3 regions of the Bradyrhizobium sp. 25ACV genome follow, and region 2 is predicted to be linked to each of the others. Evidence: predicted binding sites of a transcription regulator. Region 2 holds the regulator's gene; each other region holds the start of a gene.
What was found. The regulator LexA, encoded in region 2, represses DNA repair genes until DNA is damaged. The targets are predictions, from matches to a motif close to TGTTCNNNNTGTGTTCNG.

Region 1: the regulator LexA is predicted to act here: its motif matches at 2,569-2,586, upstream of RAD04_RS34865 (ribonuclease T2 family protein).
Region 3: the regulator LexA is predicted to act here: its motif matches at 3,532-3,549, upstream of uvrA (excinuclease ABC subunit UvrA).

Annotation. Positions count from the first base shown of each region.
Region 1 is NZ_JAVAYO010000022.1:46,953-53,796, reverse strand. It holds gene RAD04_RS34880 (outer membrane protein) at 1-198, shown strand, start outside; gene RAD04_RS34875 (cold-shock protein) at 310-525, opposite strand; gene RAD04_RS34870 (23S rRNA (adenine(2030)-N(6))-methyltransferase RlmJ) at 790-1,650, opposite strand; gene RAD04_RS34865 (ribonuclease T2 family protein) at 1,830-2,522, opposite strand; gene RAD04_RS34860 (hypothetical protein) at 2,654-3,115, opposite strand; gene RAD04_RS34855 (hypothetical protein) at 3,301-3,600, shown strand; gene RAD04_RS34850 (DUF3617 domain-containing protein) at 3,645-4,175, shown strand; gene RAD04_RS34845 (ATP-binding protein) at 4,225-5,613, opposite strand; gene RAD04_RS34840 (response regulator) at 5,632-6,363, opposite strand; gene RAD04_RS34835 (MarR family winged helix-turn-helix transcriptional regulator) at 6,360-6,844, opposite strand, start outside.
Region 2 is NZ_JAVAYO010000006.1:52,288-59,131, forward strand. It holds gene RAD04_RS15380 (alpha-hydroxy acid oxidase) at 201-1,334, shown strand; gene RAD04_RS15385 (HAD-IA family hydrolase) at 1,349-1,972, shown strand; gene RAD04_RS15390 (hypothetical protein) at 2,141-2,347, shown strand; gene RAD04_RS15395 (molybdopterin molybdotransferase MoeA) at 2,575-3,786, shown strand; gene lexA (transcriptional repressor LexA) at 3,963-4,664, shown strand; gene RAD04_RS15405 (hypothetical protein) at 5,241-5,675, shown strand; gene RAD04_RS15410 (GAF domain-containing protein) at 5,881-6,822, shown strand; gene RAD04_RS15415 (ComEC/Rec2 family competence protein) at 6,832-6,844, opposite strand, start outside.
Region 3 is NZ_JAVAYO010000011.1:206,877-213,720, reverse strand. It holds gene RAD04_RS25165 (DinB family protein) at 1-324, opposite strand, end outside; gene uvrA (excinuclease ABC subunit UvrA) at 461-3,436, opposite strand; gene RAD04_RS25155 (outer membrane protein) at 3,722-4,468, opposite strand; gene RAD04_RS25150 (outer membrane protein) at 4,692-5,366, opposite strand; gene RAD04_RS25145 (outer membrane protein) at 5,602-6,351, opposite strand; gene RAD04_RS25140 (single-stranded DNA-binding protein) at 6,801-6,844, shown strand, end outside.

The DNA.
Region 1 (6,844 bases), on a different contig from region 2:
ACCTTCGGCTGGACGGAATCGCACACCACCGCCGGCTGGACCATCGGCGCCGGTGCGGAAGTCGGTCTGGCCCCCAACTGGAGCGCCAAGCTGGAATATCTCTACATCGATCTGTCGACGACTCAGTTCGCAATTACCGGGGTGTCAAACGGCTATAGCGCCAGCGTTGTGCGCGCCGGCGTGAACTATCGGTTCTGATAGTAGAAGAAAATACCGGACCACAACCTCCCGGCCGCTCGCGGCCGGGATTTTTTTGCGCCAGGTGTTCTTTGCGCCAAGTATTGCGGCGAATGTTGTGCGTCAGTCCCGCTAGGACAGGATGACCAGATTGACCGCCTTCGGTCCCTTCCCCTTCTTGTCGGGTTCGACTTCGAAAGTAATACGCTGTCCTTCCGCAAGGTCCTTCAGTCCGGCCCGCTCCACAGCAGTAATATGTACGAAGACGTCGCGGCCGCCGTCGTCAGGCTTGATGAATCCGTAGCCGCGTTCGCCGTTGAAAAACTTGACCGTTCCCGTCATGGCCATCGGGAAACTCCCCCTCATTGCTCCTCCGCCGCGACGCAGACTCACGTCACGACATGACGGGGCACTACGGAGCCCGGGAGCTGGCCATCCTTGGGCGGACTTCAACGGTCCGGCCGGATCTTTCTTAGGCCTTCACTCCGCCGCAACCATTCGCGGAAGCGGAACGTAAAGCCAGTCACGGAAACAGCATAATACGGTTCTCTGCAGATTGACTACCGCTCCTGCATATTTTTCCCAAGAATGCCGGAGTGTTACGGGCTGCCTTTAAGGCTTGGGCACCTCCAATCGGAATCTGGCAGCACCACCTTGGCCGAGCGGCATTTCCAGCTCGGGCAGGATCGTCTTGAGTTCGCCCTGCAGCGTGTAGGGCGGATTGACGATCAGGAGCCCGGTGGAGGCGAGCGCCCCGCCATCGAGCTGAGGCGCGACGCTGAACTCGAGGCGCAGACAATTTCCCGGCGGCTTTGCTGCAGCTGCGAGCCGCGCCACCGTTTGGACCAGCGTGTCGGTGGCGCGCCGGTTCTTGGCGGGATACCAAATGACATAGATGCCGGTCGGCCATTTCGCGAAGGCGGTGGAGAATGCTTCGCCCAGCCGCTCGAACTCGTCCTTGGCCTCGAAGGGCGGATCGATCAACACGAGGCCGCGCCGCTCCTTCGGCGGCACGAAGGCCGGCAGCGCCACCCAGCCGTCGAGGTCGACCACGCGGGCCTGTTCGTCGCGGCGCAGCACGGCGATCAGCGCTTTCCGCGCCTTCGGCTCGAGCTCGCAGGCGACGAGCCGGTCTTGCGGCCGGAGCAGGCCGCGCGCGATCAACGGCGAGCCCGGATAGGCCTTGAGCTCACCCTTCGGATTGAAGGCCCGGACGATGTCGAGATAGGGTTGTACCAGCGTCAGGGTCTCGTTCGACAGGCGTGCCTGCATCAGCCGCGCGATACCGGTCAGCCATTCGCCGCCCCGGCGCGCCTCGTCGCTGTCGAGATCGTAGAGGCCGGCGCCGGCATGGGTGTCGATGACGCGGAACGCCCCCGGCTTGTCCTGCAGATAGGTGATGATGCGCGCCAGCACGATGTGCTTGATGACATCGGCGAAGTTGCCGGCGTGGAAGGCGTGGCGATAGTTCATGGCGGAGAGTTACGACATCGCGCGATGAAAGTAACTCCCGTCATTCCGGGGCGGTGCGCAGCACCGAGCCCGGAATCCATTCCGCCACCGGGCCGCGGGTCGATGGATTCTCAGATGCGCAACTGCGCATCATAGTTCGCGCTTCGCGCGCCCCGGAATGACGGTCTGAGAAGTCGAGCTCAACCACCCCTGATCGGCGGCATGGTGACCTGATCGCGGCGGCAGGTGCGGCGTTCGATCTCGTCGCAGGCGCGGAATTGCAGGTCCTTGCTGAGGCAGATACGGACCTCGGACAGCCGCGTCCGGTTGCAGGTGACCGAGACGGCGGCATTGCTCAGTCCCGGATTGGCCTTGATGAAGGCCTCTTCGACCTCCGCCGGCGCCACGGTCTTGGCCTGCGACAAATCGAGATATTCGGCCGGGATCTTGATCGCAGCGCGCGCCTTGCGGATCGTCTCGAAATAGCTGCGGCCCTCGAGGCCGGAGCAGGTGCCGTGCTTGTCCCATTCGTTGAAGATCAGGCCCGGCGCCGGCATCAAATCGAGCATCGAGGAGACGATGCTGCGGTTCAGCCGCGGTGCGGGTCGCTGGCAATATTCCGGGAAGCCGTTCTCATATTGCGGCCACAGCCCATGCACCACGAAGGCGTAGGGCCGACCGCTGCACTGGATCTGCGAGCGGCCGCCACGCTCGGCCGCCTCCTCGCAGAATGAGGGCGACCACGACAGCGACAGCACATAGAAGTCGAATTCGCCGGGCGCGTTCTGCCGCTTGTCCTGGGCGTTTGCGCTGCCGGCGAGCAAGGCCAGTCCGGCGGCAAGGGTCAGGGAGATCACGAAACGGGAAAACAAATGCAATCTGGAATGAAACATGGCGACGCCCCTCAACTAGACTGTGCGAGGAAGCCTAGCAGGCGATGGGAACATTTCAAGAACAAAATTCGGGCGGCCGCCGTTCGGCGCTTCGCGCGACCAATCAGGGCTTCCTGATCAGGGCTTCCCAATCAGGGCTTGGCGGCGCGGCAGGCCGGATTGTAGGCCCAGTTGCGGTCGAGCCCGACCACGCACCATTCGACGCCGTTGCCGTAGCCGGCGAAGCCGCCATCCTCGATGATCGAGAAGTGCACCTTGCGCACCTTGCCATCAGTGAGCATGGCCTCGCCGGTGCAATAGCGGCGCGGAATATTGTCGGACTGCCAGGGCCGGAATGCGGTCTCGCGAACGGCGGAGAAGCCGGTGATCCTCAACGAGGAATTCCAGAACGTGCTTTCCTTCTCCCAGAACTGGGTGGCGATGGTCGGCAGCGCCCTGTCGCAATCGGCGACGGCGCCGTCATAGCGCGGTCCGCTCAGCCAGAAGTTCAGCTCCAGCGGATTGGCGGCCCTGGCCTCACCGAGCGACATCGCTCCGAACATGAGGCCAAGCACGGCGGCATAGCGGAGCAATTTCAGGAAGGGGGCGCGCATGGTCAATCCGGACAGCTAAAGTCTTGCGAAGGTTGGACGGTGCCGCGAAGGCCGGGGGAGGTCAAGTGCAGCGCGGCAACACTTCGCCAGGAGTTGACCACAACTTCGTGGTTGGCAGGGCTTCCGTTCTTTTCACTTCCCTCCCGGCACCGTAAACTGGCCGCCAGCCAATTGGAGTGACGGGAATGCGAATCATTGCGGCCGCGGGTCTTCTCGCCAGCCTGGTTGTCTCGGGTATGACGGCGAGCCAGTCGGCGCGCGCCGACTATGTGCCGCCGTTCAAGGGCAATGACACCGGCGGCATCATCGCCTATTCGATGGCCACCCAGGTCGATGCCCGGCAGGCCGCGGTCGATCACTGCGCGCGCTACGGCAAGGTCGTGAAATTCCTGGCGGTTCAGGCCTATGAGGGCGGCTACATCTCGTTCTCCTGCCGCTGGGTGCCTTATGGCGCCGCCGACCAGCCGATCCGCACGCTCTACTGAGGCGCTGTCGTAACGCCGCACTCTCTCAGCCGGGAGCCTTTCACATGACGCGCAAACTCGCTTTGCTCGGCTCGGCCCTTTGCCTCGTGGTTTCGGCAGGCGGTGCTTTTGCCGACGACCTGCCGGTGCGCAAGGCCGGTCTTTGGGAGATGAAGCTGGTCACATCAGGCTCGCCCGTGCCCGAGATGACCATGCAGCACTGCACCGACGAGACCGTCGACAAGGAGATGAGCAACAACGTCTCCCCGATGGCCAAGCAGATCTGCGCCAAGCAGGAGATCAAGAAGACCGCGGCCGGCTATGTCAGCGATTCCGAGTGCAGCGTCGCCGGCGTCAGCACGACCTCGCATGCCGAGATCACGGGCGATTTCAACTCGGCCTATACGGTGAAGACCGCCTCGCACGCACAAGGCGGCGTCGCCGGCGCTGCGGGACGCGATACCACCATGACGCTGCAAGCCAAATGGCTTGGGGCCTGCAAGCCCGACCAGAAGCCCGGCGACATCGTGATGCCCGGCGGCTTCAAGATGAACGTGCGCGACATGGATAAGCTGAAGGCGCTGCTGCCGAAGTAGGGCGAGATCGTAGCCCGGATGGAGCGCAGCGAAATCCGGGCTACGGCGGCTACACCGGTATCCTGACGCTCGCCCGCAGTCCCCCCATCGGACTGTCGCCGAGGGTGATGTCGCCGCCATGCGAGCGGGCGATGTCGCGGGCGATGGCAAGGCCAAGGCCGGTGCCGCCTTCATCCTGGTTGCGGGCGTTGTCGAGCCGCAGGAACGGCTTGAACACTTCTTCGCGCAAATGTGCGGGAATGCCGGGTCCGTCGTCGTCGATCGTCACGGTCAAATAACGGTGATCGCGCTGGCCGGTGATGGCGATGGCCTTGCCGTAGCGCGCCGAGTTGGTGACGAGATTGGCGAGGCAGCGCTTGAACGAGGCCGGCTTCACCGTCACGACGGGCAGGCCGTGGAAGGCGACGGTCGCGGTATGACCGTGGCGCTCGGCGTCGCCGCGCAGCTCCTCGAGCGCCTGCGCCATGTCGGTCGGCTGCGACTGCTCGCCGGAATCGCCGCGCGCAAAGGCGAGGTAATCTTCCAGCATCATCGACATTTCGTCGACGTCCTTGCGCATGCCCTCGAGCTCGGGGCTGTCGCCGATCAGCGCCAGCTCCAGCTTGAAGCGGGTCAGGATGGTGCGCAGATCGTGACTGACGCCGGCGAGCATCGCGGTGCGCTGCTCCATGGTGCGCTCGATGCGCGACTTCATCTCGAGGAAGGCGACCGCCGCGCGCCGCACCTCGCGCGCGCCCCTGGGGCGGAAGTTCGGCGCTTCGCGGCCCTTGCCGAAGCTTTCGGCGGCGTCCGCAAGACGCAGGATCGGCTTGATCTGGTTGCGCAGGAACAGCACGGCGACGATCAGCAGGATCGAGGACGTGCCGACCATCCAGAACAGGAATATCTCCGAGTTGGAGGCATAGGCGGCGCTGCGCTGCGCGAACACGCGCATCACGGCATCGTCGAGCTGGATGCGGATCTCGACGAGGTTGGAGCGGCCGACCGTGTCGATCCAGAACGAGCGCCCGATCTGGCGGCCGAGCTGCACCGACAGCGTCTGGTCGAGCAGCGAGAAGAACGGCTTTGGTCCCGGCGGCGGCATGTCGCCGGCGGGCAGGAAATCGACGACGAGGCCGAGGCGCTGCTGCGCGATACGGCGGATCTGGTCGCGATCCTTATCTTGCGGATAACCCTTGTAGACGTCGATCAGCGCGGCGATGTCCTGCACCACGGCGGCCGACAGTCGGCGCGTCACCGTATTCCAGTGCCTCTCCATGAACACGAAGGCCACGACCGATTGCAGCACCACCATCGGCACGATCATGATGAGGAGCGCGCGGGCGTAGAGGCCGGTCGGCATCCAGCCCTTGAACGCGTTGCCCATCCAGCCGTTGACGGCGGAGACGCGGCCGGCGGCGCTTCGGAGCAGCGTCAGGCCGGTATCGATCGTGCTCATCGGTCGCGCTTCACTGATTTATGGCGAGGCTACCAGCCGGTAGCCGATGCCGCGCACCGCCTGGAGGAACAGCGGATTGGCGGGATCGGTCTCGATCTTGCGCCTGAGGCGGTTGATCTGCACGTCGACGGCGCGCTCGTTGACGCTGCCGTTGCCGGTCAGCGCACTGCGCGGCACGGTCTCGCCCGGCGTCTCCGAGAGAACGCGCAGCATCTCGCGCTCGCGGTCGGTGAGGTGGATGACCTCCTCGCCCTGGCGCAGCTCGCCGCGATCGAGATGGTAGACGTAGGGGCCGAACGCGATCTTCTCCACCGCCGTGGCCTGCGGCGGCGGAGCGGCGCGCTTGAGGATATTGTTGATGCGCAGCGCCAGCTCGCGCGGCTCGAACGGTTTCGCCACGTAGTCGTCGGCGCCGATCTGCAGGCCCTCGATACGCGCTTCCGCCTCGTGTCGTGCCGTCAGCATCACGATCGGCACCGAGGAGGATGTCCGGATGAAGCGAGCGAGATCGAAGCCGGTCTCGCCGGGCATCATGACGTCGAGGATCAAGAGGTCGAAATGCAGGCCCTGCAGTTTCGAGCGCGCATCGCCGGCACTCGCGGCGGTGGTGACGCGGTAGCCCTCGGCGGCGAGGAAGCGCGAGAGCAGATCGCGGATGCGGCGGTCGTCGTCGACCAGCAGCAGATGCGGCGCATCATCGGCCGGGCGTGCCGGCGGGCGGGCGAGAGTGGCAGCGAGCGTCACGGTCACTCCTTGGCGTCGTGGTTGACGGAAGCGAAGATCGTCTCGAGCACCTTGTCCGGATCGTCGCGATCGATCATCGCGCGCAGGAAGCGCTTGACCGTCTCGGCATCCTGCGGACCCATTTCGGCGAGCGCCTTGGTGATCCGCGTGGTCTGCAGACCGGCGAGCTTCTGCACCAGCGCCTCGCCCTTCGGCGTCGCGTAGAGCAGGCGCTGGCGGCGGTCATTGTCGCCGGTCTTCTGCACGATGTAGCCCTCGTCCAGCAGCTGCTTGAGCACGCGGCCGAGCGATTGCTTGGTGATGCGCAGGACGTCGAGCAGATCGGCGACCTTGAGGCCGGGATAGCGGTAGACGAAGTGCATGACCCGGTGATGGGCTCGGCCGAAGCCGAAAGCCTCCAGCTCCTGGTCGGGGTCGCCGACGAAGTCGCGGTAGGCGAAGAACAGTAGCTCGATGATATCCCAGCGCAAATTGCCTCCGTCGTCTG
Region 2 (6,844 bases):
GCCGACCGGTACACCGCAGAAATCGCTTCGTTCGGACCTAAACTTTTGGCAACGTTGCAGGACTGGCCCGCCCCAAAGGTACCTAAAGGGGGAATCGGTGCGCCCGTCCACGCCGCGCAGCCATGCCATTTTAGGATGGTTTTGGAGCGCTGGACGGGTTAGGCGATGACACAAGGCTTCAAATTCTCGGGAGGATAACAATGAACGAAGCACCCCGGATCCGGCCGGAACGGAACGTCGAGCTCGGCGCCAGCAACGAGCCGTTCCAGAACCTGCACGAATTCATTCGGAAAGCGCGGGCCAACCTCAACCAGAACGCCTGGGATTACATCGTCGGCGCCGCCGAGACCGAAACCACGATGCGCCGCAACCGCATGGCGCTGGACGAGATCGCCTTCCGCCCGCGGGTGCTGCGCGACGTCCGCAAGGTTGACGGCTCGGTTCAGCAGTTCGGCCGCAAGATGCGCCTGCCGGTGGTGCTCGCCCCCGTCGGCGCGCTCGAGATCTTCGACCCGGATGGCGCGGCGAGCGTCGCGCGTGCTGCCGGCACCTTCGGTGCGGCGCACATGCTGAGCTCGGTGTCCGAGCCCGGCCTGGAGCAGACCGCCGAAGCCGCGCCGGATGCGCTGCGGCTCTATCAGCTCTATGTCCGCGGCGACGATGCCTTCGTCGCCGATGTCGTCAGCCGGGCCGAGAAGAGCGCCTATGCCGCCTTCTGCCTGACCGTCGACACCGCCCATTACAGCCGTCGTGAACGCGACATCGCCAAGCGCTACGTTCGCGAGAGCCGCCTGCGTGCCACCGGCGGCGATTTCCAGAAGGGCCTGGAGTGGCGGACCGTGAAGATGATCAAGGACAAGTTCAGGATTCCGCTGATCCTGAAGGGCATCGCCACCGCCGAGGACGCCCTGATCGCGGTCGATCACGGTGTCGAATGGATCTACGTCTCCAACCATGGCGGCCGCCAGCTCGACCACGGCCGCGGCGCCATGCATGTGCTGCCCGAGATCGTCGAGGCCGTGAAGGGCCGCGCCAAGATCATGGTCGACGGCGGCATCTGTCGCGGCACCGACATCGTCAAGGCGATCGCGGCGGGCGCGGACATGGTCGGCATCGGCCGGCTGCAATGCTGGGCGCTGGCGGCGGCTGGCGAGGCCGGCGTCGCGCGGATGCTGGAGCTGCTGGAGGACGAGGTGCTGCGCTGCCTCGGCCTTTTGGGCGCCACGTCGTTTGCCGAGGTCGACAAATCCTGCCTGCATCCGGTGACCGCCACCAACGCGCCGAGCGTGTTCAGCGCATTCCCGCTGTTCGACCATGATCCCTATCGATACTGAGTGAAAAGGACGCAATGACTTCGCTCTCTCCCGGCAGCGCAGATGCGCTGCTGTTCGATCTCGGGCGCGTGGTGCTCGACATCGATTTCTCCAAGGCGATCGCCTGCTGGGCGGGACATGCCGGCTGCCAGCCCGAATCCATCGTCGCGCGCTATGTGCGCGACGAGGCCTACCGGCTGCACGAGGTCGGCAAGATCAGCGACGAGGACTATTTCGCTTCGCTGCGTGCTTCGCTCGGCATCGGCATTTCGGACGCGCAGTTCCTGGAAGGCTGGAACGCGATCTTCGCCGGCGAGATGCCCGATATCGCCGAGCTGCTGCCGCGTGCGGCGAAGCAGATGCCGCTCTACGCCTTCTCCAACACCAACCGGCCGCATGTCGACTATTTCTCGAAGGAGTATGGCGAACTGCTCGGCCATTTCCGCGCGCTGTATCTGTCGTCCAGCATCGGCCTGCGAAAACCGGACGCGGAGGCTTTCGACCATGTCGTCGCCGCGATCGGCGTGCCCGCAGGACGCATCGTGTTCTTCGACGATCTCGCCGAGAACATCGAAGGCGCGCGGTCGCGCGGGCTGACGGCGGTGCATGTGACGTCGCCGCGCGACGTCGGGAACGCCTTGAAGGCATTGGGCATCTGACGATCTCCGCTCAGCGGGAGGCGCAACGTCGGGCAGCCTTCCCGGAACCAATTTTGCCCAAAATGAGGAACCAGAGCGTTTTGTGCATTTTTGTACGGAGTTCCGGGAACGGAATGACCCCTTCCGGACTCTTGAGTCCGTTGGGACTTCTACACCGGACTTATGGACGTGCTGGGCAAAACCTATCTCACCAAGCAAGCCTCTCTCCTGCTTGAATTCGCAAGAACCACCTCGGATTCTGACCTGTCCGCCAAGCTGATCAGCAAGGCCGCCGACCTGAAATCCCAGGCCGATCCGCTGCCCGACAAGGATCAAGGCCCGAAGGCTCCCGACGTCGCGCTGGACGACGGGCCGGACCGGCCGAGCGGGAGTTGAGCGATGTTGGCCGTGGCACTCGTCATTCTCGTCCTCACCATGGCCACCCTCCTGCTGATCGGTCTCGTTCTCTGGATCATGCCACGCCAGGCCTGAGCCTGCCTTCCATCCAGGGCTGAAAGCGGCAGGATAAATCGTGCCCGCTCCGCAATTTTGCCTCTGCTCCCGCGCTCGGTTAGAAGACTGTCGGAACATTTCGTCCGAACGTGCCGAGCAGGAGTTTCGCCGTGGCCTTGATGCCGGTTTCCGACGCCCTTGCTGCGGTGCTGGCGGGTGCAGCGCCGCTGCCTGCAGAGACGGTTTCGCTCGACGAAGCCTACCATCGCGTGCTCGCGCAGGACGTCGCTGCGCGGCGCACCCAACCGCCCCAGGCGATGTCGGCGATGGACGGCTATGCCGTGCGCGCGGCCGATGCGGCGACAATCGATTCAAGGCTGATGATGATCGGTGAGGTCGCAGCGGGCCGTCCGTTCGCGGGAAAGGTCGGCGCCGGCGAAGCCGTGCGGATCTTCACCGGGGGCGTCGTTCCCGACGGCGCCGATGCTGTCGTGATCCAGGAGGACACGATCGCCGAGGGCCAGCACATAACGATCAAGGAAGCCGCGATCGTGGGTCGGCACATCCGCCCCGCCGGCGTCGATTTCCGCGAGGGCGACGTTCTCCTGTGCAAGGGAACCCGTCTGACGGAGCGCGATCTCGCCCTCGCCGCTGGAATGAATCACCCGCTTCTCGCCGTCTGCCGCCGTCCGAAGGTCGCGATCCTCGCCACCGGCGATGAACTGGTGATGCCGGGCTCAACGCCCGGGCACGGCCAGATCGTCTATTCCAACGGCTATGCCCTGCACGCGCTCGCCCGCAGCGAGGGCGCCGAGACCATCGACCTCGGTGTTGCCGCCGATACGCTGGAGGCCACCACCGCCGGCATCCGCCGCGCGCGCGAAAGCGGCGCCGACGTCCTGGTTACGACCGGAGGCGCATCGGTCGGCGACCACGATCTGGTCCAGCAGGCGCTCAAGGAAGAAGGCATCGCGATGGCGTTCTGGAAGATCGCGATGCGGCCCGGCAAGCCGATGATGCACGGACGGTTAGGGACGATGGGCGTCATCGGCCTGCCCGGCAATCCCGTATCGTCCTATGTCTGCGCCTTCCTGTTCATGGTGCCGCTGATTCGCGCGCTGTCGGGCCGTTCGGTGATTCATCACCATCGCGAGCGCGTCGTGCTGGGCCGCGATCTCAGCGCCAACGACCAGCGCGAGGATTATCTGCGCGCGCGCCTGGAAAAGCGCGACGATGGCACGCTCGTCGCCCTTCCCGTCAGCCATCAAGACTCCTCTCTGCTTGCGAATCTTGCTGCAGCACAGGTACTTCTCGTGCGCGCACCGTTTGCGCCAAAGGCCGAGGCCGGCAGCCCCTGCGAGATGCTAAGGCTCCCCGTCTGACCTGCGCGGCCACACGCATTCCGCGAGCTTCGCTCTGTTCACGGTAAATTAAGCAGTTGCGGAACATGTATCGAACATATAGTGTCCGTTCATGATTTGTTTCGAGGATGTAGCGGCTTATCGCTGAATTCATCGTCTCGGAATCGAACGACATCAACCGGGGGACTTTGGTCGAGATGTTAACGCGCAAACAATACGAGCTTCTGCGGTTCATCAGCGAACGCTTGAAGGAAAGCGGCGTGCCGCCGTCCTTCGACGAGATGAAGGATGCGCTCGATCTGCGCTCGAAGTCAGGCATCCACCGCCTGATCACCGCGCTCGAAGAGCGCGGCTTCATCCGCCGCCTGCCCAACCGCGCCCGGGCCATCGAAGTGATCAAGCTGCCGGAGCTCCAGGCTGCCGCCGGCAACCGACGCGGCTTCACGCCAAGCGTCATCGAGGGCAATCTCGGCAAGGTCCGCGCGAGCTCCAGCGCGTCCGCGGACGAGGGCGAGCGGCCCGTTGCGGTGCCGGTGATGGGCCGCATCGCGGCCGGCACTCCGATCGAGGCATTGCAGACCCGCAGCCACACCATCAGCGTGCCGCCCGACATGCTCGGCTCCGGCGAGCATTACGCGCTCGAAGTGCGCGGCGATTCCATGGTCGAGGCCGGCATCCTCGACGGCGACATGGCGTTGATCCAGCGCAACGAGAGCGCCGATACCGGCGACATCGTGGTGGCGCTGATCGACGACGAGGAAGCCACGCTCAAGCGTTTCCGCCGCCGCGGCGCCTCGATCGCGCTGGAGCCCGCCAACGCCGCTTATGAGGTGCGCATCCTGCCGCCGAACCGCGTGAAGATTCAGGGCAAGCTGATCGGGCTTTATCGCAAGTACTGATACCGGAACTACTCATACCGGAAGTACTCAGCGCCTCGCGCGCGCCTTCGATCGGCATCGCCGATCAGAGATTGGAGCGGATGATGGTCCGCTCCGGCTGGATAGTCTTTCTGGTACTGCACAGATTATCTGGCCCCTCCTTGTCCGCGACATCCCCGGCAGGCCGCGCGAAGCAACATCGCTTCGCGGCCTTTCGAGGTCGAGGGGGACAGCCCGAATGCGCCAGATCGTTTGAGCGCAACCGCAGCAACGCTGGGCGCGTCATCATGTCGGCCAGGACACGGCCGTGATCTAGAAAATCCGCAACGACCGCGATGCAGCGCGTACACAGCCGAGCTGGCGATACTCGGGCTGGCTGGTTTCGCCGGTCGTTGACGCGCGCCTGCCAAATGCACGGAAGCCGACTTTGTTCCTATCGAATTCGGAAAAGATGGAAAAGATAATGTGATCGGGGCTCGCGGATCCCAGCCGCAGATTTGCCTACAACCAAGCAGACCGTCACGTGCTTCCACTCTGGTAGGGGCCTGCGCCTCCGAAAGAGGTGCGGGTCGCTATCTCTGCATTGAGGAGCACCCGATGTGTGACTACAGCCTGCATGCCGTCGCGACGCGCCCCGCAGAAGTCGGCGAGACGATCGTCACGACAACATTCCGCGGCACCTCGACGCGCGGCTTCGCCTCCGAAGCCGATCTCTCCGTCGCAGTCTGCCTGCTGCCGGGAACGGAGCTCGCTTTCGCCGACAACGTCCGTTACGACAACCGCTGGATCTGGACGCGCACCGTCAACTCCCGCGTCGGCAAGTTCGGCAAGATCGATCCGCACATTCCCGATCGCCATCATGATGCGATCGAATTCCCGGACGGCAAATCCGTGCTGGTGACGCAGCTCGTCGAAGGCCAGCGCGCAACCGTGCTGCAACTGCCCGTGACCCAGCCGATCGGCGAGCGCGAGCACAAGCCGCAGATCATCGCCGACAGTCGCCCGACGGTCACGCGACTGCCGATCGGCTGACGCCCTCCGGCCGACGGGTCGAGGGCCAGGATTGAAATGCCGTCGCCGGCCGAGGCCGGCGAGCCCGGTGGGTTTTTGTTTCACGAAATTCGAGCGGCGAACCTCGTCGCCGCACGAAGTTTGGGCCGTCCTGCCTGAATTTTGAACCTCCGCTCCGCAGCCAAATGACCGATGCTGTCGTGGTTTGAGGCGGCGGACACGCTCGATGAAAACCTTCATTCGCGTCGTTGAACTCTGGGTGCCTGACCGGACGCGCATGCGGCTGGAATTCGGCGGCGGCCTCTACGATGAAGGGCTGTCCGCGTTCAAGGCCTTCAGCGAAGAGCTGAACTTCGGATATGACGAGGGGCTTCCAGGCAAGGCCTGGGCCTGCGGCCATCCAATCATCCTCACGAAATTCGCCAACTCCTATTTCAAGCGGACCGATCAGGCCGTCGCGGCCGGCCTCACTTGCGGCGTGGCGGTGCCGGTGTTCGCAGGCGAATTCCTGCAAGCCGTGATGGTGCTGTTCTGCGGCGGCGACGAGGCGCATGTCGGCGCGATCGAACTCTGGCACAACGATCCTGATCTCTCCCACGAGATGGGCCTCGTCGACGGCTATTACGGCGCAGCTGACATGTTCGAATTCAACTCCCGCCACACCAGATTTCCTCGCGGCTTTGGACTGCCCGGACGCACCTGGAAGGCTGGCCTGCCGCTGATCATCAAGGACTTGCACGACGCCAAGAGCTTCCTGCGCTGGGAGGACGCAGCCAAGGTCGGGATCAATCTCGGCGTCGGCGTGCCCTACCGAACCGGCACCGACCAGACATGGGTCCTGACTTTCCTCTCCGCGCAGGCAACGCCGATTGCGCGGCGCTTCGAGATCTGGGTCCCGAACGAGGCCCGTTCCGCGCTGGTCTTTCGCGCCGGCGATTGCAGCGCGCACACCGACCCTGCCGCGCTCTATGCGACCAGATTCATCTCCCGAGGCGAAGGCAGCATCGGCGGCGCCTGGGCCACCGGCATGCCGGCGCTCAGCGACGATCTCACCCACGACGGCTCGGTCGCCGGCTCGGACGCCTGCGCAGCCGGGCTGGACCGAATGGTGGCCCTGCCAGTCATCGGCAACGCAAGGCTCGAAGCTGTGCTGGCCTGGTATCTGTAATCAATCGCGTCAATCGTCGGCC
Region 3 (6,844 bases), on a different contig from region 2:
TCGTGCGGGCGTCAGCGTATCGCACATGGCGATCAGCCGCTTGTCGATCGCAGCTTGAGCGGGCTTCAGCGCGGCAAGGGAAGGGTACGGCACCTCGTTTTTCCAGGCCGCCGGTCCGAGCCAGCCACCCTCCAGCGCATCGATGTAGAATAGATCGATGACATGGATGTGGTTGAGGGTGCGCTGCAGGCTCGGAAAGAAGCCGGTGCGGTGGGCTTCGAATTCAGCCTGGGACAGCGCGTCGCAAGCCGAGAGCAGCCGATGGTTGGCCCAGGCATTGTTGTGGGCGAAGGCGCGGTAAGTCTGCACAAGGCCAGCGGACATGGCGGCTCTCCCTTGCAGCCGGTCGCCTGTAGCCCGCATGATCGACGCGATATGCGGGGCTGGTGATTGCCTCACGAGTGGTCCCGGATGTCGCTTCGCTCATCCGGGCTACGCTGAACCAACGCAGTCCAATGATTTACTCCGCCGCCTCGCTCGTGCTCCTTCGCTTCGGCTTCCTCGCCTTCTTCAGCACCGGCTCCAAAAACTTGCCCGTGTAGCTCCGCGGCGCCTTCGCGATGTCTTCCGGCGGGCCCCAGGCGACGATCTCGCCGCCGCCGTCGCCGCCTTCGGGGCCAAGGTCGATGACCCAGTCTGCCGTCTTGATGACTTCGAGATTGTGCTCGATGACGACGACCGTGTTGCCCTGCGCCACCAGCTCGTGCAGCACCTCCAGCAGCTTCTTGACGTCGTGGAAGTGCAGGCCGGTGGTGGGCTCGTCCAGGATGTAAAGCGTGCGGCCGGTGGCGCGTTTGGACAGCTCTTTTGCCAATTTGACGCGTTGCGCTTCACCGCCCGAGAGTGTTGTCGCCTGTTGGCCCACGTGAATGTAATCGAGACCGACGCGGTGCAAGGTTTGAAAAGTCTCGCGCACGCGCGGCACCGCCTTGAAGAACTCGGCGGCTTCTTCGACGGTCATGTCGAGCACGTCGGCGATAGACTTGCCCTTGAACAGGACTTCGAGCGTCTCGCGGTTGTAGCGCTTGCCCTTGCAGACGTCGCAGGTGACGTAGACGTCGGGCAGGAAGTGCATCTCGATCTTGATGACGCCGTCGCCCTGGCAGGCCTCGCAGCGGCCGCCCTTGACGTTGAAGGAGAAGCGGCCGGGCTCGTAGCCGCGCGCCTTGGACTCGGGCAGGCCGGCGAACCATTCGCGGATCGGCGTAAAGGCGCCGGTGTAGGTCGCGGGGTTGGAGCGCGGCGTGCGGCCGATCGGCGACTGGTCGATGTCGATGATCTTGTCGATGTGCTCGAGGCCCTCGATGCGGTCATGCGGGGCCGCGCCCTCGCTGGCATTGTTCAGCTTGCGGGCGATGGACTTGTAGAGCGTGTCGATCAGCAGCGTCGACTTGCCGCCGCCTGATACGCCGGTGACGGCGGTGAACAGGCCGAGCGGAATTTCGGCGGTGACGTTCTTGAGATTGTTGCCGCGCGCGTTGACCACCTTGATGGTGCGGCGGTGGTTCGGCGGCCGCCGCTCCGGCACCTCGACCTCGAGCTCGCCGGTCAGGTACTTGCCGGTCAACGATTTCGGGTTGCGCATGATCTCGGCGGGCGTGCCTTCGGCAATGATGTTGCCGCCATGCATGCCGGCGCCGGGGCCGATGTCGAGAACGTGGTCAGCGAGCAGGATGGCGTCCTCGTCATGCTCGACCACGATCACGGTGTTGCCGAGGTCGCGCAGCCGCTTGAGGGTGTCGAGCAGGCGGGCGTTGTCGCGCTGGTGCAGGCCGATCGAGGGCTCGTCCAGCACGTAGAGCACGCCCGTCAGGCCCGAGCCGATCTGCGAGGCCAGGCGGATGCGCTGGCTCTCGCCGCCGGACAGCGTGCCGGAGGAGCGGGACAGCGTGAGATAGTTGAGGCCGACGTCGAGCAGGAAGGTGAGACGTTCGCGGATTTCCTTCAGAATGCGGCCGGCGATCTCGTTCTGCTGCGCGTTCAGCGCCTCCGGCACGGTCTCGAACCATGCACCGGCGCCCTTCACGGACAGCTCGGAAATCTCGCCGATGTGCTTGCCGCCGATCTTGACGCAGAGCGCCTCGGGCTTGAGCCGAAAGCCCTTGCAGCCCTCGCAGGGCACGTCGTGGAAGTACTTTGCGAGCTCCTCGCGCGCCCACTCGCTTTCCGTCTCGCGGTAGCGGCGGTTGATGTTGGTGATGACGCCTTCGAACGGCTTCTTGGTGTCGTAGGAGCGCACCCCGTCCTCATAGGAGAACTTGATCTCGTCCTCGCCGGAGCCGTGGAGGATGGCGTTTTGCGTCTTCTTGGCGAGATCCTTCCACTTGGTGGTCAGCGTGAATTTGTAGTGCTTGCCGAGCGCGGTCAGCGTCTGCACGTAATAGGGCGAGGACGATTTGGCCCAGGGCGCGATCGCGCCCTTGCCGATGGCGAGCTCCTTGTCGGGAATGACGAGGTCTTCGTCGACATGCTGCTCGACGCCGAGGCCGCCGCAGGCCGGACACGCGCCGTAGGGGTTGTTGAACGAGAACAGGCGCGGCTCGACCTCGGGAATGGTGAAGCCGGAGACCGGGCAGGCGAACTTTTCCGAGAACAGGATGCGCTCGGGTCCGCTCTTGTCGTGGATCTTGGCGGTCTTCTTCTTTTCCTCAGTGGGAGCTGCCGTCGGTGCGTCGGCGAACTCGACGACGGCGAGGCCTTCGGCGAGCTTCAGCGCGGTCTCAAAGCTCTCGGCGAGGCGCTGGCCGATGTCGGCGCGCACCACGATACGATCGACCACGACGTCGATGTCATGCGGGAATTTCTTGTCGAGCGTCGGGGCTTCGGCAAGCTCGTGGAAGGTGCCGTCGATCTTGACGCGCTGAAAGCCCTTCTTGAGCCATTCGGCGAGCTCCTTGCGGTACTCGCCCTTGCGGCCGCGCACGACGGGCGCGAGCAGATAGAGGCGGGTGCCCTCGGGCAGCGCCAGCACGCGGTCGACCATCTGTGAGACGGTCTGGCTCTCGATCGGCAGGCCCGTGGCCGGCGAAGAGGGCACGCCGACGCGGGCCCAGAGCAGGCGCATGTAGTCGTAGATCTCGGTGACGGTGCCGACGGTGGAGCGCGGGTTCTTCGACGTCGTCTTCTGCTCGATCGAGATCGCCGGCGACAGGCCGTCGATCTGGTCGACGTCAGGCTTCTGCATCATCTCGAGGAACTGGCGCGCATAGGCCGAAAGCGATTCGACGTAGCGGCGCTGGCCCTCGGCATAGATTGTGTCGAAGGCGAGCGAGGATTTGCCGGAGCCGGAGAGGCCGGTGAACACCACCAGCTTGTCGCGGGGAATCTCGACGTCGATGTTCTTGAGGTTGTGCTCGCGCGCGCCACGGATCGTAATTGCGCGCAGGCTGGAGCCCGCGTTCTGTTGTTGGCGCTTCGCCTTGATCACTTCATCCATCCGAGTTGCCCTCAAGGAATCCCATGGGTGCGCGACCGCGCCAATAAAAAAGGCGCGCTCGCCCGGAACCGGGATCGGCGCCGATGGGGTTGTCAGCGAACGTAGGAAGAACGGAGACGGATTTCCAGTGGGACTTGCGAATCGTCAACGGAATGTTGGCGCGCTGGCGGCATCTGGCAGCAGGGCTTTGCGGAACTGCGCGGCAAGGTGCCGCGAAAACAAAAAGGCCGGCGCGAGGCCGGCCTTTCGTGACGATGTAACGTCGGTAGCAATCAGGACTTCAGATCAATACCGGGCAACCACAGGGCCGCCGAAGGTGTAGTTGAGGCGGACGGTGCCCATGTCGACGTCCTGCTTGATCCGGTCGATGCGGTCGTTGACGCCGAGGATCGTGAACGAGTTGTTGCGCTTGCCCATGAACAGATGGTCGTATTCGATCGCCACGGACCAGTTCGGTGCGAAGCCGAATTCGATGCCGGTGCCGACCGCGCCGCCCCAGCGGGTCTCGCTCGCGCTATCGAGGACGACGCCGCCTACCAGGCCGTTATATTTGGCGTGCGTGACGGCCGCGCCGCCCTTCACGTACCAGAGCACGTTGTTCCAGGCATAGCCGACCTGGCCGGTGAACAGGCCAATCGCATCGATCTTGGTCTGGTTGACCAGCGGTCCAAGCACCAAGCTCGTATTCGAGCCCTTCAGGTTGGCCCAGTCGCCCTGAGCTTCGAGGCCGAACACCCAATTGGCCGACTGCCAGCGATAACCGACCTGGCCACCGACGACGCCGCCGGTCGCATTGTGACAGCCTTCAGCCGTGTCCGGACCCGCAACACCGAAGATATTGTTGACGTCCCAGCAATTGCGGCTCGAGGCGCCGCCGCCGTTGATACCGATGTAGAAACCGCTCCAATTGTACATCGCGATCGGCGCGACCGGAGCCTTGGTGTAGGGGCGGGCCGCCAAATCGGCCGCCGAGGCCGGTGCCAACGCGCTGAGTGCGAACAAGCTGGCCGAAGCCAGCAAAAGCTTCTTCATATCCATTCCCCAGTTCCCGTTCCTCGTTCTGACCTTCCGGAAAGCGGAAGAGCCAGCAGACTATGAGCCGACTAATGTCATTGCTTTACACCATTGAAGCCAAAGGTTGTGTCACCCTGGCGCCACATCTCTGCGGAAAACGCGAGCGAGCCGGTTGGCGCGCAAAAAACAAAAAGGCCGGCGCGAGGCCGGCCTTTCGTAACGCGAGGCGTTGAAGTGTAGCTTAGTACTTGGCGACCACGGGGGCGCCGAAGTGATAGTTCACGCCGACCTGCACGGTGTGGAAGTTGAGCGTGCCGGTGGTGACCGGAGCGCCGAGACCGGAGAAGTAGGTCTCGCCGCCGAGGCTGCGATAGAGGTACTCGCCCTTGACCGACCACTGCGGAGCGAAGAACGCTTCGACGCCGGCGCCGACGGTCCAGCCCGAGTGGAACTTGCTGTCGGAGACAGTCACGCCGAGCGCGCTGACGCTGACCTTGTTGTCGATCCAGGCGTAACCACCGGTGCCGTAGAACAGCACGTTGTTGACGGCCCAGCCGATGCGGCCGCGGACGGTGCCGAGCGCGTCGGTCTTGGACGACACGGTGATGCCGAGAGCGGTCGCCGAGGCGCTGACGTCAGCCCAGGAACCATCGGCCTCGATGCCGAACACGACGTTGCCGGCCTGCCAGTTGTAGCCGGCGGTGCCGCCGACGAAGCCACCCTTCATTTTCGGGTCGCCGGAAGCGTTTTCCCAGGCGCCGCCACCGACGATACCGAGGTAGAAGCCGGTCCAGTTGTAGACGGCAGCCGCCGGAGCGATCGGAGCCTTGGTGTAGGGGCGGGCTGCGAGGTCGGCCGCCGAAGCGGGCGCAGCGAGAGCGAACAAACAGGCCGAAGCCAACAAAACCTTCTTCATTTTCAACTAATCCCAGTCCCAGTTTCTGTTGTTGCCTTCCTGACCGGAAGGGCAGCGGACTCAACGGCCCAACTAACGCCGTGCTTACACCACTAAAGCCGCAAGTTGTGTCTCCGAAAAGCCACATCGGTCGAAAAGGTGATGGTTACTGACTTATTGCCCCCCGTTCATGTCTCGCCAAACGAAAAAGGCCGGCGCGAGGCCGGCCTTAGACGTCAATGATGTCAGGGGGATATCAGTACCGCGCGACGCCAGCCGCACCCCAGTTGAAGTGATAATTCACACCTGCCTTGACCGTGTGGACGGTATCGGTCCACTCGGACCGGTTGGTCACGACGGGGCTGTACTGAATCGTGCTCTTGCCGAAATCGATATAGTTGTATTCGACCTTGGCCGACCAGTTCGGAGCGAACATGTATTCCGCGCCGGCGCCGACGGTCCAACCCCAGCGGGTGTTGTTCTGGATGAAGACGTTTCCGGGGACGCCATCGTAGCGATGCTGAATGTCGCCGACCGCAGCGCCGCCGCTGACGAAGAAGAGAGCGGGGCCGGTCGAGTAGCCGAGACGGCCCTTGATGTCGCCGAAACCGCGGATTCTGGTGAAATAGGTGTCGCCGAGGCCGGCGTTGATCTCGGCCGAACGACCGTTGATGTCAGCCCAATGATAGTCGCCCTCGATGCCGAACACCCAGTTGGCCGCCTGCCAGTTGTAGCCGACCACGCCACCGACAAAGCCGCCGGTGGTGTCGTAGTTCTGACTTCCAGCAAAGAGCGCCGTATTCGGACCGCCAAAGAAGGTTTCGTCGCTGCGGCCCCAGGCACCACCGCCCTGCACACCGAGGTAGAAGCCGGTCCAGGTATAGATCGGAGCGGGCGGCGCGATCGGCGCCTTTGTATAGGGACGGGCTGCAAGGTCGGCAGCACCGGCCGGAGCCGAGAGGGTCAGCGCAACCGCGCCGGCGAAGCCAATCAGAATCTTCTTCACTGTAATCTCCCCAGTCGTGTCCGCCTCTCTGAGTTCCCCAAGGCGGACTATCAGGCGCGAGGCCCATTGCATCAATTCCAGGCACGACGATAGCTCGATTCTGCGGCAGAGTCCGTGCCCGGAGTGCAACAGTTGGGTGTAATCGACCTACCTCTAACTTAATGAATGTTAAGTGGTTTTTACCGTTCACGGGAACCCGATTTGGTTCCATCGAGATTGCCTTCACAGCGCCATTTAGGCGCCATCCCGTCTCCACATTTGGCAGTCGATTTCTGTAGGAACAAATCTGGAACAGACCGCCGGTCGGTGCTATATGTGGGGATAACCTTGGGGGTGACGGGCTGAGCAGCCCCTGCAAGCGTATAGGGTCGCCTTAACAGGGCGCAGAGGAACGCGGGCAGCGCGCTTGGCCTTAGGAAATTCAGTGGCATTCGGAGTGGAGAGCGGCGATGGCGGGAAGCGTCAACAAGGTCATTCTGGTTGGAAATCTCGG